Regions from separate parts of the Brochothrix thermosphacta DSM 20171 genome, predicted to be linked through region 2. Evidence: a T-box and tRNA genes for the amino acid it is inferred to sense, from the RefSeq annotation. Region 2 holds a T-box; the other holds one or more tRNA genes.
The links. A T-box is a leader RNA that pairs with one kind of tRNA and senses whether it is charged. The one in region 2 lies ahead of serS (serine--tRNA ligase), so its partner is inferred to be a tRNA-Ser.
Positions count from the first base shown of each region.

Region 1: it encodes a tRNA-Ser, which carries the amino acid that the T-box ahead of serS (serine--tRNA ligase) is inferred to sense. The anticodon was not compared.

Region 1 is NZ_CP145608.1:731,158-740,933, reverse strand. It holds gene V6S17_RS03795 (amino acid permease) at 30-1,502, opposite strand; gene V6S17_RS03790 (fluoride efflux transporter FluC) at 1,541-1,885, opposite strand; gene V6S17_RS03785 (fluoride efflux transporter FluC) at 1,882-2,268, opposite strand; tRNA gene V6S17_RS03780 (tRNA-Leu) at 2,336-2,420, opposite strand; gene V6S17_RS03775 (NCS2 family permease) at 2,574-3,848, opposite strand; tRNA gene V6S17_RS03770 (tRNA-Gln) at 4,194-4,265, opposite strand; tRNA gene V6S17_RS03765 (tRNA-Asp) at 4,271-4,347, opposite strand; tRNA gene V6S17_RS03760 (tRNA-Asp) at 4,404-4,480, opposite strand; tRNA gene V6S17_RS03755 (tRNA-Glu) at 4,489-4,560, opposite strand; tRNA gene V6S17_RS03750 (tRNA-Ser) at 4,573-4,660, opposite strand; gene V6S17_RS03745 (SprT family protein) at 4,799-5,242, opposite strand; gene V6S17_RS03740 (Tex family protein) at 5,245-7,410, opposite strand; gene sigB (RNA polymerase sigma factor SigB) at 7,541-8,320, opposite strand; gene rsbW (anti-sigma B factor RsbW) at 8,334-8,780, opposite strand; gene V6S17_RS03725 (STAS domain-containing protein) at 8,770-9,114, opposite strand; gene V6S17_RS03720 (PP2C family protein-serine/threonine phosphatase) at 9,133-9,776, opposite strand, start outside.
Region 2 is NZ_CP145608.1:16,744-26,519, reverse strand. It holds gene guaC (GMP reductase) at 62-1,036, shown strand; gene tadA (tRNA adenosine(34) deaminase TadA) at 1,075-1,575, opposite strand; gene V6S17_RS00100 (acyl-CoA synthetase) at 1,711-3,276, shown strand; gene V6S17_RS00095 (histidine phosphatase family protein) at 3,847-4,485, opposite strand; gene serS (serine--tRNA ligase) at 4,504-5,778, opposite strand; T-box leader at 5,841-6,071, opposite strand; gene V6S17_RS00085 (D-alanyl-D-alanine carboxypeptidase family protein) at 6,144-7,490, opposite strand; gene V6S17_RS00080 (CocE/NonD family hydrolase) at 7,621-9,258, opposite strand; gene guaB (IMP dehydrogenase) at 9,406-9,776, opposite strand, start outside.

The DNA of each region.
Region 1 (9,776 bases), 710 kb from region 2:
ATTTGTCTGCATTCTCTCGTTATTAAAAATTATTTTTCATCTGTAACAACCACAGTTTTTTCTAAGTCCACTTTTTCTAATGGAATAAGTTTTGTTTTGTGCTTGATTTTGTAGAAGAAATAGCAGAAAAGGAATAACGGTATACTCATATAAGTGACTAGTATCGCCTGAATATCCCATTTAGCAAAAGAAGCTAAATCTTGCCCTACAATAACTAAAATACATAAAACCAATGCTAATATGGGGCCTAATGGGAACCATTTAGCTTTGTATTTTAACTCATCTAATGAATGTCCTTGTAATTTATAAGCTCGTCGGAACCTGTAATGAGATACAGCGATACCAATCCACGCAATAAAACCAGTTAATCCACTTGCTGCTACTAAATATAAGTAAACTTGTGGTCCTAAAATGGATGTTAAAAGAGCTAAACCAGCAACAATACCTGTGAAAATAAGAGCATTCATTGGAATACCTCTTTTATTAACACGTCCCATACGACGAGGCGCTTGACCTGATTGCCCCATCGCCATCAACATACGTGTACTAGCGTACATACCTGAGTTACCTGCCGATAAAACTGACGTTAAAATAATCGCATTCATCACACCAGCTGCCATCGCTAATCCCGCATTTTTAAATATCAATGTAAAAGGACTCATTGCGACATTTGTTTCACTTCCGCCTAATAAATCAGGGCTTGTATAAGGAATAATCGCTGCAATAATTGCAATAGCTAAGATATAGAATAATAATATTCGCCAAAAAATCGTTTTGATAGCTTTAGGAATACTTTTTTCTGGTGTTTTTGATTCACCAGCTGTTATACCAATCAGTTCTGTTCCTTGGAACGAAAAACCTGCAATAACAAACATTGCTAGAATTGCTGGAACACCACCAACAAAAGGCGCTTCTTTATAAGTGAAATTAGATAAACCATAATAGTGCCCACCTAATATTCCAAAGATAGTTAAAATACCGATGATAATAAAAGCAATCACTGTTATGACTTTAATGATTGAAAACCAATATTCAGCTTCACCAAACGCTTTAACTGTTAATGCATTCAATGCAAAAATAATCAACAGAAAGAAAACGCTGAAGATCCAGCCAGGGATTTGCGGTACCCAAAAACGCATAATCAAAGCCGCTGTACTAACATCAACAGCCAATGTAATTGCCCAGTTAAACCAATAGTTCCAGCCCATTGCAAATCCAAAGGCTGGATCAACAAAACGGGTTGCATACGTGCTAAAAGAGCCTGATACTGGTAAATAAGTTGCCATTTCACCTAAGCTAGTCATCAGGAAAAAAACCATTAACCCAATACCAACATAAGCGACGAGTGCACCACCAGGACCTGCCGTTGAAATTGCTGAGCCACTCGCAACAAACAAACCTGTACCAATACTACCTCCGATGGCAATCATCGATAAATGACGCGTTTTCAGTTGGCGTTTTACACCCTGTGTCTTTACCGTATGATGTTCATCTAATGCCATAATTTTTCCACCTTTCGTTTACTTTTAATCCTTTTGAATTATAGAACATGTACAATGGTAGCTAAAAGAACGCCAACAACATAGGACATGCTAATATAGTAAATAAATGTATAAAGCTCTTTTTGCTTCAATAGTTTAAAACTTTCTAAACTAAATGTTGAAAAAGTAGTTAAACCACCAAAAAAACCAATAACAACTAACAATAATTGTGTTTCATCTGGTTTTTGCAAAAGGTATGCCGCCATCGCATAAGACCCTACCATATTAACGATAAAGGTTGCTAATGGAAAGATTCCTTTATATACAAAAGAGATTATTTGTGTCACGAGATATCGACATAAGGCACCTAAACCAGCGCCTAGACCAACAAGAAGAAAACTCATCCTTTTGTCCTCCTCTTATTTAGAAGTTTATGTACAAGATAATAAGCAAGTTGAATCATCAAAAAACTACCGATTAAACTTACTGAGAAATAACTTAGCGCGAGTACGATCTCTCCTGCTTTAAATAACCGTACAAAATCAATGCTGAATGCTGAAAAAGTTGTAAACGCACCGATAAATCCAGTGCCGATGGCCATAATGATCATTTTAGGTATTTTAGTTGCGATACTCATATATTCATTCACAATAACCAAAACAAAACAACCGAGTAGATTCACAATTAACGTCCCGTAAGGAAAACCATCGCTTTGAAATAACAAACCAATGCCATAACGTGACATTCCTCCAAGTGAACCAAATAAAAACATAAGCAAATAGCTCATTGTTCTCCTCCTTATACTCTTAAAAAATAAAAAAGATAGCCAGATATAATCTGGCTATCTTTAACTATGCGGCCAAGAGGACTTGAACCTCCACGCCCTAAACGGGCACCAGATCCTTAGTCTGACGCGTCTGCCAATTCCGCCATGGCCGCTTACACTTGCATTACTTATATTACCGTAATTAACTTTCGCTGTCAACAGCTTTTATGTATTTCTTCTTTTTTTATTCGATTTAACGTATATTATTTGCTTATTTATTCAAAAAAAAACAGTTACCTTTAAGCATAGTAACTGTTTAATACTAATTAAATCCAAATTTTCACAATTAAATATGCAAAAAACAAAGCGGAGATTACCCAAGTCATTTTGGATATTTGTTTAATTTTCCCTACAAATACTTTTACAAGTGGATACGCTACAAAACCAAAAGCTAATCCATCTGAAATACTCATAGAAAAAGCCATCATTACAATCATTAAGAACGCTGGGAACCATTCGCTCAAATCAACCAAATTGATAAAACGAATATTCTGCATCATTAAACAACCTGTGATGATAATGACTGGTGCTAAGGCAGAGCTTGGAATAAACGATAGTAATGGAATCATAAAAATAGCCGCTACAAAACAAATACCAACCGTTATGGCAGTGATTCCTGTACGTCCACCTTCTTGAATTCCCGTTGAACTTTCTGCAGCTGGAATAGTCGGACTTGTACCTAATAAACTTGAAAAGAGCATCACAATACCGTTAACACGAAAAGCCTTTTTAAAACGATGATTATCGATGCCAGGTAATATGCCATTAAATAATCCCATAGATTCAAAAATTAAAATCATCGCTAAAGAAAAAGTCCCTAATATAAAGCCACCTGATAAAAAGCCGCTAAAATCTAATTTCCCAACAATTTGAGGATAATCAGTAATTGCTTGTAACGAAAATAGACTCTTTTCTCGTGGAATAATATTGAATACATTCGTAATTACTGTTGTGATTAGTATTCCTATAAAGAAACTCCCTTGAATTCCTTTAAAAAAGAGAAATAATGTTAAAACCAAGGTAAACAAGGTCATTAATAATAACGGTGATGAAAAATCATTTAATTGCATAAAGGTATGATCACCTTTTACAATGACACTACCTTTCTCTAATCCGATTATAACTAAGAACAAACCAATTCCTGTTGTAATCGCATGTTTTAAACTTTCTGGCACTGCATCTGCTAATAAATTTGTTAATGGTGTATATGCAACAATTAAATAAATAACACTTGCAGAGAAACTTACAGCCAATGCCTCTTGCCAGCTCAGTTTCAATGAATAAACAAGCGTATATGTAAAAAACGAATTGACTCCCATCCCTGTCGTAATGACAATGGGTACTTTAGCAAATAAACCGATTGCAACACAACCGATAATCGAAATAATGATAGTACCAAATACACTGAGTTCTGGAGGAATTCCTGCTTCTGCTAAAATCATTGAGTTCACAATAATTACATAAGATATCGCAAAAAATGCTGTTAAACCAGCGAGTACTTCTTTTTTGTAATCGACCTTAATTGGATACTTTGAAAACATATGACACGCTCCTTGTATTTAAATTACAGCTGTTCAAATGCATCGCATCGTTGCTTACTATTTTAAGACAAAGCAAATAATAAACGTGTTATTATTCATGCGACCCATGAGTTATCTATAATTTAAGTTGTTCTATTATTTTTTGTTATTAGCTTAACATAGTTATGTAAGCGTAAAGCAATGCACTATTTATTTTAACACGTTTAGTACACAAATAGTTTTTATTAATTATATAAATAATTAAGCTATACTAATGCATGATTTCCAGACGATTCTTCATATCTTTAGAATACTTTTAAATTCACGCAAATAAAAAAGTCTCTATTATAAATAGAGACTTAAGAACTGGGGTGGCAGGGATCGAACCTACGCATGATGGAATCAAAATCCATTGCCTTACCGCTTGGCTACACCCCATAAACTGGCGGTCTGGACGGGACTCGAACCCGCGACCTCCTGCGTGACAGGCAGGCATTCTAACCAGCTGAACTACCAGACCGTTTAATAAGTTGTAAACTACTTTGTTACTTGTCACAAAACTACGTTTAAAAAAACTGGCGGTCTGGACGGGACTCGAACCCGCGACCTCCTGCGTGACAGGCAGGCATTCTAACCAGCTGAACTACCAGACCAATAAAAGTGACCCGTACGGGATTCGAACCCGTGATACCGCCGTGAAAGGGCGGTGTCTTAACCGCTTGACCAACGGGCCTAAATATAAATACGGAGAAAGAGGGATTTGAACCCTCGCGCCGCTTTCGCGACCTACACCCTTAGCAGGGGCGCCTCTTCAGCCACTTGAGTATTTCCCCTAAAAGAAGTTATCTCTTGACTACTCTTAGTATTATATAGGCTTTCTCCGACATCGTCAATAGTTTTTAAGAAACTATATTAATTTGTCTGAAAAAAGTTTCTCTAAACTAAAAAAGTGTCGTAGAAAACTTCAGTTGTTATTTGTCAGTTATTTTTTTCAATCTACCTTTACACTTACCACAAACATATTTTACAACATTAAGCTGTTTCTTACGATGATAAATAAAATGGCATGTTTGACATTCGTATTGATGATCATTCGCTGTTTCAATTCGTTTACAGAAACGGGTTCCTCCAACAGCTCTTAACATTGTTTTGAAATCAACATCACGGTGCTGGTATCCTTTTCCTTGAAGATGTAAATGATAATGACATAGCTCATGCTTCATTATTTTTTCAAAATATTCCTCACCATAGGCATCTAAATATTTATGGTTCATTTCAATAGCATGTGTCGCTAATAGATACCGACCGCCCGTTGTCTGCAGTCGTTTATTAAAACGCGCTTGGTGAACAAAAGGATGTCCGAAAAAAACTTCAGACACCCTTTCCATCCATTGTTGTAACTGTTCATCCGTCATTGTTATGCTTTAACACGCGGTTGAATCATCGATAAAGCAACACGTTGTTTGTTTGTATCAACGCTTACAACCCAAACGGTTACTATATCACCCACTGAGACTACTTTCATTGGGTCTTTTACAAATTTATCGCTGAGTTTAGAAACATGAACTAAACCGTCTTGTTTCACACCAATATCGATAAATGCACCAAAATCAACAACGTTCCTAACAGTGCCTTGTAATTCCATACCTTCTTTTAAATCAGTCATCGATAATACATCTTGGTGTAATAACGGCGCTTCCATATCGTCGCGTAAATCTCGACTCGGTGCTTTCATTGAAGCAATAACATCGGTTAATGTTGCAACACCAACACCTGTGCTTTCACTCAATGACTCAATATTAATATTCGCAATCCCTTTAACCAATTCTTCCGTACCTAAATCACTTGGTTTTAATTGTAATTGGGTTAAAATTTGTTTTGCAACATCGTATGATTCTGGGTGAATAGCAGTTTCATCCAACTTGTTCTTAGCGTCAGGAATACGTAAAAAACCAATACTTTGCTCATAAGATTTTGCGCCTAAACGTGGGACCTTTTTCAATTGTGCTCGACTTAAGAACGGGCCGTTTTCTTCACGATAACGACGGATATTTTGTGCGGTTGTTTTGTTAAGACCAGAGACGTATTGTAATAGTGCACTTGATGCCGTGTTGACATTAACACCTACTTGGTTAACTGCCGTTTCAACTACAAATGTTAGGGTATCTGATAATTCTTTTTGGGAAACATCATGTTGATATTGTCCAACTCCAACAGATTTAGGATCAATCTTAACCAATTCGGCTAATGGATCTTGTAAACGACGACCAATTGAAATTGCCGACCGTTTTTCAACTGTGAGATCAGGGAATTCTTCACGTGCCATTTCACTAGCAGAATAAACACTCGCACCCGCTTCATTCACAATAATATAGGCAACTGACAAATGATTATCTTTGATTAATTCAGATGTAAATTGTTCGGATTCACGTGACGCTGTCCCATTACCAATAGCAATAATTTCAACATCGTATTTCTTAATAAGATCCAACATTATTTTTTGCGCTTCTACCAATTTGTTTACTGGTTTATGGGGATAAATAACTGATGTTGTTACTGCCTTGCCTTGCTTATCCAGCACAGCTAATTTACATCCTGTACGATAGGCTGGATCTAATGCCAACACACATTTGTCTTTTAATGGCGATTGCAGCAATAATTTACGTAAATTTTGACCAAAAATATCAATCGCATGCGTCTCTGCATGCTCCGTTAATTCACTGCGTATTTCACGCTCTATCGCCGGTCCAATGAAACGTTTGTATGCATCTGTAATCGCGGCAATAATTGCAGCTTGGGCTACTGTCTCTTGTTTACGCATCACCTGCAAGGCAATGTAGCGTTGAACGGCTTCTTCATCAACCTCAAGGTTTACTTTTAAGACGTCTTCTTTCTCTCCACGGTTAAGCGCTAACACACGATGAGGAACGATTGATTTTACTGCCTCATCATAATCGTAGTACATTGCAAAGACTTCTTGCTCATCAACCGCTTTCTTTTTCTTAGTTGCTGTTAAACGACCACGATTATATGTCATCTCACGTATGAAGCTACGATAAACAGGATTGTCACTAATAACTTCTGCCAGAATTTCATGAGCACCTGCTAATGCTTCTTCACTTGAGTTGATTTCTTGTTCCGCATTGATATATTTTTCAGCTTCCGCTACTGCACTACCCGTTGTAGGCAATCCTAATAACCAATTTGACAACGGTTCTAAACCTTGTTCTTTAGCGATTGTTGCTTTCGTACGTTTCTTTATTTTATAAGGGCGGTATAAATCTTCAACAACTTGTTGTTTTGTCGCTTTTTCAATTGCTTGTTTTAACTCAGTTGTTAACTTACCCTGTTCCGCAATGGTTCGTAATACATCTTCTTTACGTTGCGATAACTTCACTAAATAGTTATAACGTTCTTCAATTGTACGGATTTGAACCTCGTCTAGTTCTCCTGTGGCTTCTTTACGATAACGTGCAATAAACGGAACAGTATTGCCTTCTTCTAGCAATTCTAAGGTTGTTTCAATTTGTTTTTTCCGCAGTGTTAATTCGCTGGTTAATTGTTGTATGATGATTGCATCCATTCGTTTAAAACCCCTTTATACTAATTTTTCCTTCGTCATAATTCAATTTTATCACACTCGCACGCCTTTTTAAAAAAAGATGAGTTATAAAAAAAAGACACCACGCACATAAATTGTGAGTACTGTCCTTTTATTCGTCATATTGCATTTTTAATAATGCGGCACGTAATTTCTTAATTGCTCCACGTTGTAATCGTGAGACGTGCATTTGTGATACTTCCATTTCTTCACCAGCTTCTTTTTGACTTTTATTATCAAAAAAAGTTAGTTGTAATACCATACGTTCACGGTCATTAAGGACAGGCATAGCCTTTTCAAGCAGCATGCGTTGTTCTATCATTTCATAACCATCTTCACCAACAACATCTAATAAACTCATTTGCGAACCATCATTATCTGTTTCAAAGGTATGATCCACAGATAATGCTTGATAACTTTGACCCATTTCCATTGCTTCTAGTACTTCTTCTTGTGTGTAGTCAATACTCTGAGCAATTTCTTGAATACTTGGAGAACGTTGAAGAGCAATCGTTAACTCTTCTACTGTATTTTTTATCTTTGGACCAAGTTCTTTTATTCGTCTTGGTACATGTACACTCCAGGTTTTATCACGCAAGTAACGTTTAATTTCACCAATAATTGTAGGGATTGCAAAAGATTCGAACTTACGATCAAATGAGGCATCAAAACGAGCAATTGCACCTAATAATCCCAAATAACCCACTTGAACTAAATCATTGTGATAGGATTGTTTTCCATTAGAGTATTTACGCGCCAAAGCTTCTACAAGACCAGAATAATGAAGAACCAACTTTGTTTTAGCCTCTTCGTCATTTGATTTTTGCACTTGTTGAATCCATTCATCTATTTGTTCCTTAGTCGGATCAGTTGCTTTTCCTCTGTGCACCATATATTGTAGTCACCTACTCTTTATCAAAGTATTTAATCATTTCGATTTCCACACCATTTTCTTCTTTAAGTACCACATCATCCATTAAGGCTTGAATCAAAAACAACCCCAAGCCACCCACTTCTAAAGTATCAGCAGTTACATCTGCTGTATAGGGTTTACGATCACTTGAAAGCTTTACACCATCTGCTGGAGTAACGCCTTCATCTTTAACACGTATTCCTAGCCGGTCTTCATAGCGTGAAAATATAATTTCAATAATGCCTTCTTCACTATTTTGATAAGCATGAGTGACTGCATTAGTAATTGCCTCACTAATAGCAATTTTCAAATCCTCGATGATTTCATAACTGAAACCACATTGATTAGCAATACTCGAAAGCGTTAAACGTCCTAAAGAAATATATTCGGATTTAGCAGGTATTTTCATTTCAATACAATCAATTTTTTTAATTGTCATCAGCACCGTCATCCTTTTCCTTTCGATTTATCGACATTATATTGTCTAGACCGGTAATTGTAAATAAGCGGTCTAGTCGCTTAGGTACTTCTTCAATTAACAACTGTCCATTTACCTTAACAAGACTTTTATAAATACCGACAAAAACTCCTAAGCCTGTACTATCCATATAAGTTACTTCACTCAAATTGACTCGTATTACAAAATTTTCAATCTCAGCAAACTTAGACATTTCAATTTCTAAACGAGGTGCCGTATTACCATCAATTTCACCCCTTAATGTGAAAATGGCTGTATTATCATTCGTTTCTTCGACACTTGTGTTTAAAACCATTTAATATCCCCCCTATTTTTAAGCTATACGTTTGATGATAATTAATGTGAAATCGTCATATAGTTTAAAATTTTGTAGCTCAACTAATTTTTTATACACATTATCAGCAATATCCTGTGCCGATAATTCATGGAACGAGTAGATTAACTCTTTTAATGTTTCACGTTCAATAAACCCGTCACCAATTCGTGTCTCTGTCACACCATCTGATAACACCACAATAAAATCACCTATACTAAGCGAACGCTGGTACTCATGATAAGTGACTTCTTCTTGAATACCTAACATTAATCCTTTGGCATATAGATCCTGGTATTCATTATCTAATGCGTTATACCAAAAACCAATTTCATGACCTGCAGACGAATAGGTAAACACTTTATTCGATTTATCATATACCCCTAAAAACATCGTAATAAACATATTATCTGAAATATTTTCTTCAACCACCTTGTTAAGGTAGGATAACATACCACTCACACTTACTACATCATCAGGAGCATTTTGCATACCATACTTAAGCATCGACATTGCTAGCGCTGCGGGTATCCCTTTACCTATCACATCCGCTAGACTGACAGTGATGGCTGTTTCATTTTCAAAAAAATGATAATAATCACCACTCATTTGGTTAGCAGGCTTATCACACACACCAACATCCA
Region 2 (9,776 bases):
ACTAAAGGACGAACAATTATTATTACGGATTAAATTTCATTCGTATTTAGGAGTGTATATTATGGACAACGTATTTGATTATGAAGATATTCAGCTAATACCCGCAAAATGCATCGTAGATAGTCGCGCAGAGTGTGATACATCTGTTACTTTAGGAAAACACACATTTAAACTACCGGTTGTCCCTGCAAATATGCAAACAATCATTGATGAAACAATCGCCGAAAAATTAGCTAAAGACGGTTACTTCTATATAATGCATCGTTTTGAACCGCAAAAACGCGCAGACTTCATTGCTCAAATGCATGAAAAATCACTTATAGCATCAATCAGCATTGGTGTAAAAGAAGAAGAATACCCATTTGTCGAAGAGCTTGCAGCTCAAAATCTCGTACCAGAGTACATCACAATCGATATTGCCCACGGCCACTCAAACGCTGTTATCAATATGATTAAACATCTAAAAAAACATTTACCTGATAGTTTTGTTATTGCTGGAAACGTCGGAACACCTGAAGCTGTTCGTGAACTAGAAAATGCAGGAGCTGATGCAACAAAAGTTGGTATTGGACCAGGTAAAGTTTGTATTACTAAGATTAAAACTGGTTTCGGAACTGGTGGTTGGCAATTAGCAGCATTACGCTGGTGTGCCAAAGCTGCTTCTAAACCAATTATTGCCGATGGTGGTATCCGTACAAACGGTGATATCGCTAAATCTGTTCGCTTCGGTGCATCGATGGTAATGATCGGTTCTTTATTTGCTGGTCATGAAGAATCACCAGGTACAACGATTGAAATCGCAGGTAAGTTCTATAAAGAATACTTCGGATCCGCTTCTGAATTCCAAAAAGGTGAAAAGAAAAACGTTGAAGGTAAAAAAATGCATGTTGAAAATAAAGGGAGTCTAAATGATACCCTTGTTGAGATGCAACAAGATTTACAATCAGCAATTTCTTACTCTGGTGGGAAAAAATTAGATGCTATCCGTAACGTCGATTATGTCGTTGTGAAAAATTCAATCTTCAACGGTGATTAAATTAAACCAATAAAAAAACTCCAGAAATGGAGTTTTTTTTATTCTTTTTCAGCAGCTAAGCGACGTAACCGTTTTGCTTCTTTTTGTCGTGCTCTGATCCCTCTAAAGAAGTTCGTTAATATTTGACCACATTCTTCTTCCAACACGCCTGACTCCACCTCACATTGATGATTAAAACGTTCATCCGTTAGTAGGTTCATTAAAGTTCCTGCAACACCTGCTTTTTCATCAGCTGCACCATAATAAACTTTACGCATACGCGAAAGAATTAAAGCACCACTGCACATTGGACAAGGTTCTAATGTGACATAAATATCGCATTCTTCCAAACGCCATGAGCCAATCTCACGGCACGCCATTTGAATAGCCAAAATTTCAGCATGGCTCGTTGCTTCTTGACTCGTTTCACGCAAGTTATGCCCACGTCCAACAACTTTATCTTCAAAAACAACAATAGCACCAATAGGCACCTCTCCGATTGCTTCTGCTTTTTTTGATTCTTCCAATGCCATCTGCATATACTCTTCTTTTGTCGTCATAATTAACTCCTTTTTACGTCTCTGTTCTAATTTATCATATATTACTTAAAATTTCTCGAGATTCAACTGTTGACTCAATTGTCAGAAAATGATAACCTGTCATTAGTATCAGGTACTAAGAGGGAGTGTTAAAAAATGGAATTAAATGATTTACTTGCACCTGACAATTACAATATTGTCGATGACATTGAAAAATACAACTCAGATAAAACAGCGCTTATTTTGGAGAAAGACAATGGCGATGTCACAAAAATCAGCTATCGTTCATTGCTCAATAAAGCGAATCAACTTGCAAACGCTTTGGTTAAAAAAGGCGTAAAAAAAGGTGATGGGTTTCTCGTAATGATGCATCGTTCAATTGAAACGTATATCGCTTATATCGCTCTTTGGAAAGTTGGCGCTGTTATTAGCCCAGGTTCAGAAATGTTAAAAGCAAAAGATTTGAAGTTACGTTTTGAACTCGCTGACATTAAAGGTGTCATTTCTCATCATGATTACCACGAGGAAGTGTCCAAAGCAGCTGCCGATTGTCCTGAGTTAACGCTCAAAATAAGTGTGGGTGAAAAACTCACTAACTGGGAAAATTTCGACTTACTAAGTGCGAATGAAAATAGTAACTTTACTAATATTGTTACCAAAAGTAACGATCCTGCATTGATTGGTTTCACTTCAGGAACCACTGGCAATCCCAAAGGTGTTGTTCATGTTCACGGCTGGGGTTTTGCCCATCTACGTACTGCTTCTGAACGCTGGTTAGACATACGTGAGTCCGATATCGTTTGGGCGACTGCTGGTCCAGGGTGGCAAAAATGGATTTGGACACCCTTTTTATCTGTTTTAGGACGCGGAGCAACTGGTTTCCTTTACGAAGGTCGCTTCAACGCTGAAAAACAATTATTTCTTTTAGAAAAGCATCATATTAACGTGTTATGCTGTACACCAACAGAATACCGCTTAATTGCAAAAGTTGAGCAGCTCTCACGCTTCACACTACCTGATTTACGCAGTACTGTTTCAGCAGGTGAACCACTCAACCGTGAGGTCATCAAAATATTTAACGATCAATTTGGGCTCAAAGTTCGTGATGGTTATGGACAAACAGAAAGCACATTGATTATCGGAACACTTAAAGATGCAGAAATTCGTCCAGGTTCAATGGGGCAACCTCTCCTACCAGAATTCACACACGTTATTGACGATAATGGACAACGTGTAAAACCAGGTGAAGTTGGTGATATTGCTATTTTACGCAGTTATCCCGCCTTATTTAAGACCTATCACAAAGAACCTGAACGTTTAGCTAAAGCTATCCGCGGCGACTATTTCGTAACCGGTGACCGCGCCACTTATGATGAAGATAATTATTTTTGGTTCCAAGGTCGTAACGATGATATCATCGTTAGCTCGGGTTATACAATTGGACCCTTTGAGGTCGAAGACGCTTTAACCAAACATCCTGCTGTAAAAGAAGTTGGTGTTGTTGCAAGCCCACATGAATTACGCGGCGCTGTCGTCAAAGCATTCATTGTATTAACAGAAAACTATACCGCTTCAGATGAGCTAGTTAAGGAATTACAAGACTTCACTAAAAAGATTACCGCACCCTACAAGTATCCGCGTAAAATTAGTTTTGTAGATGAACTCCCTAAGACAAACTCTGGTAAAATCATGCGCGTCGTTTTAAGAGAACAAGAACATTAAAAGTAAAAACAAACGGTCAGATACAAAAAAATTGGAGAAAATAAAAGTTTGATTCTTTTTATCAAAATGTTATTTTTGAAATTTTGCTGTAGTTGTTTGGCTTTTTTACTGGAAAACATTAAAAGTAAAATATGTCGGTCAGAACTGTAGGGATTGGAAAAGCACGACCGGCGATTATTTTTATCGCTGGGAGTTGCTTTGAAATCTCACAAGTTTTGGCATATTTTACTGGAGAAAAAAATAAAAGTAAAACAAACGGTCAGCTACAAAAAAATTGGAGAAAATAAAAGTTTGATTCTTTTTATCAAAATGTTATTTTTGAAATTTTGCTGTAGTTGTTTGGTTTTTGCTAGAGAACAACATTAAAAGTAAAATATGCTGGTCAGAACTGTAGAGATTGGAAAAGCACGATGAAATTCTGTAACGTCTGGTTATCAATTTTTCAAATGAGTATTTGCTATTTCACCCAAAAAAAGCATCGTAATGACATTTATATCATGTCATTACGATGCTTTTAGCTTTTAAATAAAGTAATCTAAAACTAAGCCATTATACTAACTCACTTAATTTTTAGTCCAACCCTAAACCTTCAAGGTGGTCTATCTTATTCACTTCACGAACAGTGTATGTATCATCTTTATAATCAACAATGCTTATGCTCGTATTAAGGATATTTTCACTCTTATCACGGTGTTCACGCCAATCGCCACCACCTAGTACATACATCAACTGACGTAATACCATACCATGGCTAACAATCAGAACGTTTCCTTCAACATCCGTCTCTTCAATACGTTTTAATACTCGCATTGTACGGTCTAACATTTGTTGATAGGTTTCACCACCACTTACTTGCGCACGATACTTCGCGGGTGTGTCACGCATCGTATGGAATTCTTCGTACTCTTTAGCTGCTGTTGATGACATTCCATCCCAAATACCGAAGTACATTTCACGTAGATCAGGTTTCGCATAACGGGGTACATCTGAATGGTTCGCTAAAATATAATCAGCGGTTTGTTGTGTGCGACCGCTTGTACTAGTAAAGCAAGCGTTAAAATCAACATCTTTTAACACATCTCCTACTGCCTTAGCACCATCAATTCCAACTTGAATGAGCGGTGAATCTCCCCATCCTTGCATTAAACCTTGTTCATTCCACTCAGTTTTACCATGACGGATAAAATAATACGTTATTTGTTTCGACAAAATTTATTCGACTCCTTCTCACTTGATTGTTTTAAGACCACGCATATAAGGTTGTAAGGCTGTTGGTACTGTAATTGTACCGTCCTCTTCTTGATAGTTTTCCATAATTGCAGCGACTGTTCGGCCAACTGCTAAACCAGAACCGTTGATTGTATGCACATATTCTACTTTACCATTCACTTCACGACGGAAGCGAATATTCGCACGGCGTGATTGGAACGTTTCGAAGTTTGAGCATGAAGAAATCTCACGGTAAACATTTTGGCTTGGAATCCAAACTTCAATATCATATTTCTTAGCTGCTGTAAAACCTAAGTCTGCAGTACACATGCTCAAGACTTGATACGGTAACTCTAAACGCTTAAGGATATCCTCTGCATCTTGTGTTAATGTTTCTAACTCCGCATAAGAGTCTTCTGGCTTAGCAAACTTAACCATTTCAACTTTATTGAATTGATGTTGACGGATAAGACCTCGCGTATCACGACCTGCAGAACCTGCCTCTGAACGGAATGACGCACTGTAAGCTACATATTTGATGGGTAGTTCATCCGCTTTAAGAATCTCATCACGGTGATAGTTTGTCACAGGAACTTCAGCTGTCGGCACTAAGAAAGTGTCGTTATCCTCAATTAAGAACGCATCTTCTTCAAACTTAGGAAGTTGACCTGTTCCCGTCATACTTGTACGGTTTACCATGTACGGCGGTAACATCTCTTCATACCCATGCTCACTTGCATGAATGTCCATAAAGAAGTTAATTAACGCACGCTCTAATTGTGCACCCGCTTTTTTATAGAATACAAAACGGCTACCTGTTACTTTACCCGCACGCTCAAAATCAAGAATATCTAAATCTGTTCCTAAATCCCAATGTGGTTTTGGTTCGAAGTTAAACTCGCGTGGTGTACCACCTGTACGGATAACAATATTGTCATCTTCTGTTTCACCAATCGGTGTAGACTCATGTGGAATATTCGGAATAGATAACATTAATTGGTTTAATTTAGTATTAACTTCCACCAATTGTTCATCCAAAGCTTTAATCGCTTCACCTGTTGTTTGCATTGCAGCGATTTCAGCGTCAGCATTTTCTTTCGCACGCTTTTTCTTAGCAATTTCACCCGATACACGGTTTCGTTCACTCTTCAACTCCTCTGCTTTAATGATTAACTCACGACGCAAAGTATCATACTCTGGAAATTTTTCGAGGTCACCTAAATTTTCACCACGATGTGCCAATTTGGCTTTTACACCTTCAAAATCCGTTCTTAAAACCTTGATATCTAACATTTTGTAAAACCTCCTAAATAAATTTGTGTATAAAAAAACTCGTCCTACCTCTTGTCATAACAAGAAGGGACGAGTATCTATCGCGGTGCCACCCTAATTGGAAAACAAAACAATTGCTTTGTTTTCCCACTTAATTTGTTTAACGGCTTATCACCGGAACAATTTAATAGAGCACGCTCATTCCACTGTTCACTCAAAGATGGATTCATAAAGGGTTATTCATCAGTTCACACCAACCACTGACTCTCTTTGCAACAACAACCTCTATTACTATTTCTTATCATCGTTTTATCTATTAACTTACAACCATTCTACAATACTTTCATAAAAATAGAAAGGTTCATTAGTAACTTGATAACAAAGACCTACTTAAACCAACCTTTAGCTCCATCAACAACGTAGTTTTTAGCAACATTTAATCCGTCTTTAGTCACTCGCCAGCTACGAAGGAAAAAACCGGCTTTTTCAATATCATGATCTGTGATGACATCAATTGTTACACCCTCAGAATTATCGAGGTAACCATAGTTAAACGGATCATTCGCTGCAACAACTGCTTTGCCTACAACAGTACCTTTTGCAACTGGCGCAACAAGCTCACCGTTGCTATTTGTTTTATCTTCTTTTAAAGTCATTTTGGCAGCTGTCTCAACTTTAGCGTTTTTAGGAACAACAAATTTCGGTTCTTTTTGAGTAGTCAATGTTTCAGTCAACTTATCGCCTTTATAAACGTTAACTTTAAATTGGTTACCAAGCCCTTTACTAATCAAATCATAATTGTTAAAGCCATAGTTCATCATTTTAGCCGTTTCAACAAAACGAATACCACTATGTTCGTCTTTAGGATTTTTCTTATCTTTTGCATTCATAATAACTGTAATTAAACGCATACCATTCTTCTCAGCAGTTCCGGCGAACGTCATGCCTGCATGATCAGTGGTCCCCGTTTTCAAACCATCCACAGGTAAGTTCTTATCAGAATTTATCAGACCTGGTAACATCCAGTTCCAGTTTTCCATTTTAATTTCATCAGAAGTCCCCGCTTGGAAACTTTTTTCTTCTACTTTAGCAAAATCTAAAATTTCAGGATAATCAAGGATTAATGCACGTGATAATTTTGCAACACCACGAGCTGTTAATTCATTTTCACCTTTATCTTTTTGAGTTGTTTTCCCACGAATATCTTCGTAACTTAAACCTGTTGAGTTCACAAAATTATGAGGACCCAATTCAAGTTTTTTAGCTAACTTATCCATCATATTAATGTATTTATTTTCATCACCATTGGCTAATTTTTCAGCAATTGCAATCGTTGCACCATTTGCTGAATAGATAGACATTGCTTCTGTTAATTCACGAACTGAATAGGTTTTATCTTGTCGTAAAGGTACATTAGAAAGTGTATTATCCTGAGAAACATTATAGGCTGATTTTGAAATTGGTAATTGATCATCCCATTTAATTTTCCCTTCTTTAATAGCTTCCATCAATAAATATTCGGTAACCATCTTAGTCATTGAAGCAATTCCTAATTGTTTATCGCCATTTTTATTGTATAACACTTTTCCAGTTGAGGCTTCAATCATAAAGGCCGCATTTGCCTGAATATCAAGTGGTGCTTTTGTTTTTGACGCTGCTTGCGCAGGCAAAATGAATGATGTTGTTGCAACTACTGTAACTAACATAAACGTAATGATTTTTTTAAAGTACATCGTAATCAAGGGCCTCCAGTATCTTATATTTTCCTATTTTATTCGCACACTTAAGTTGTGCAATTACTAGGCTATTTTATCACATTCCAACCCTTAATAGTAGTGATATGACGACTATTACAGCCTGTTATCAAAAAGTAACAATCGGTAAAATTACCTGGGAAATGTTGTTGCCACCCACATAAACTGTTTGTTTGCTTACCACTGTTTCTGTTGAATCGAAAAATGAACCGCCCGTTCCTGGATTAACATCGAAGCGTGGGAAGTTACTAGAAGCTATATCCAACCTTAAACGATGACCTTCTAAAAAGACATTACTCGTTCCCCACAATTCAATTTCAACGGTGAATCTTTCATTTTTATTAACGTGTTTTATTCTCACAATATCATCTGTTAAATTATAAGCTGTACCATCAGGATATACGTCACTCAATTTAGCTGTAAAATCAACAGAGGTAGCATCTGTACTTACTTCCAATAAAACACGCACATTCCCCGTCACATTCAAAGGCTCTTTTAAAGCTTCTGTTTCAAAAGATAACGTATCTTTTAATGAAGTAATTGGCAATTGCTCTTTCGGACCCTCAACTTCCAACCCATGCATGAATGTTACACCCCCACGTGTCCTGACAGGGCTTTTAGGGTCGTGTTCATAACTTAGTGAACTTTCTGATGCAGAACGCTCTAACACGAGCTCACGACGATTTAAATAATAGCGTTTTTCTTTAGTGTTCGCTGGAGGCCAGGTCGTTGCAGAATGCCATTCATTTGTTCCCATTGTAAAATAGCGTACGGGTGTTGAATCCATCAACGGTAGACCTTTTAATTGGTGATTAAACCATTCAAGGTGCCAACGATAGAGTTCTGCTCGTGCTTGCTCTCCATAATAAAGTTCACCACTACGTGCACTAAAATCACCATGCACCCAAGGGCCAATAATTAACTGATCTCCCAACCCTTTTTGCTGACCATTTTTAAAGTTTTCAAGCGTCCCTTTTAAAAAGCAGTCATACCAACCAGCGATGTGTAAACCAGGCGTTTTGACCTTCTCATACTGATTTTTAACAGTAATTTTATCCCAAAATGGATCTGTTAATGGCTTGCGGTACATATCAAACAAGTAAAAATCAGGAAATAGACTGGTAATAGGTTGCCACTGTTCGTAAGGATAACTATCGTAAGTGTAGGGAATATTCGTAATGTTATTTTGTAAGATTAATCTTTTTGTTGCCAATTCTTTAGGATCTGTATAGGTTCTTTCCAATAGGTTGGCTGCGATACTTTCTAAACTCCATGTTTGCCACATTGATAGTTCAGTTGCACCATTATGGTCTTGACTGACCTCCGTAAAGCTATTTTGACTCATCGTGGGAGCAATTGCAGTTAAATGTGGCGGTTGCGTCATCGCAGCTAACATCTGTGTGTACCCAAAGTAAGATAAGCCTAGCATGCCTACTTTACCGTCACTATAAGGCAATGTTGCTGCCCATTCAACAGTATCGTAACCATCAGTTTGTTCCGCGATATAAGGGCCTTCAAACACACCTTCAGATGCGTATCGACCACGTACATCTTGTAAAATAACGATATAACCTTGGCTCGCTAAGACGTGTGGTCTCATAAAATCAAATGAATAGGTCTTATTATAAGGTAGGCGACTCAATAAAACCGGGTAACGTTTATTATCATCAGGTCGATAAATATCGGCTGCCAATTTTACACCATCACGCATCGTTGCCATTACATCCGTCTCAATTATCAATTTCATTATTTGTCCCCCTTAATCGTTTTAAAACAGTCATTTTTAATGATAGTTTTTTATCCTCTAATTCAAAAAAACAACTGTTGACGGTGTCACTTAGATACCTTACGGAATTTTAAGTTCACACTGTTCAAACAGTTGTTTTAGTTTTAACTAGCTTTGGATACTATAGTTTGGAGCCTCTTTTGTAATTTGAATATCATGCGGATGAGACTCACGTAAGCCAGCACCCGTCATTTTGATAAATTGAGCATTTTCAATTAAATCATAGATACTATCAGAACCCGTATAACCCATACCTGAACGTAAACCACCGATTAATTGGAAGATAACATCAGATAATGAACCTTTGTAAGCCATACGACCTTCAATACCTTCAGGTACTAATTTTTTAGCATCTGTATTAGATTGGAAGTAACGATCTTTCGAACCATTTTCCATTGCTGCTAATGAACCCATACCACGGTATGTTTTAAAACGGCGACCTTGATATATTTCTGTATCACCTGGTGATTCATCAGTAC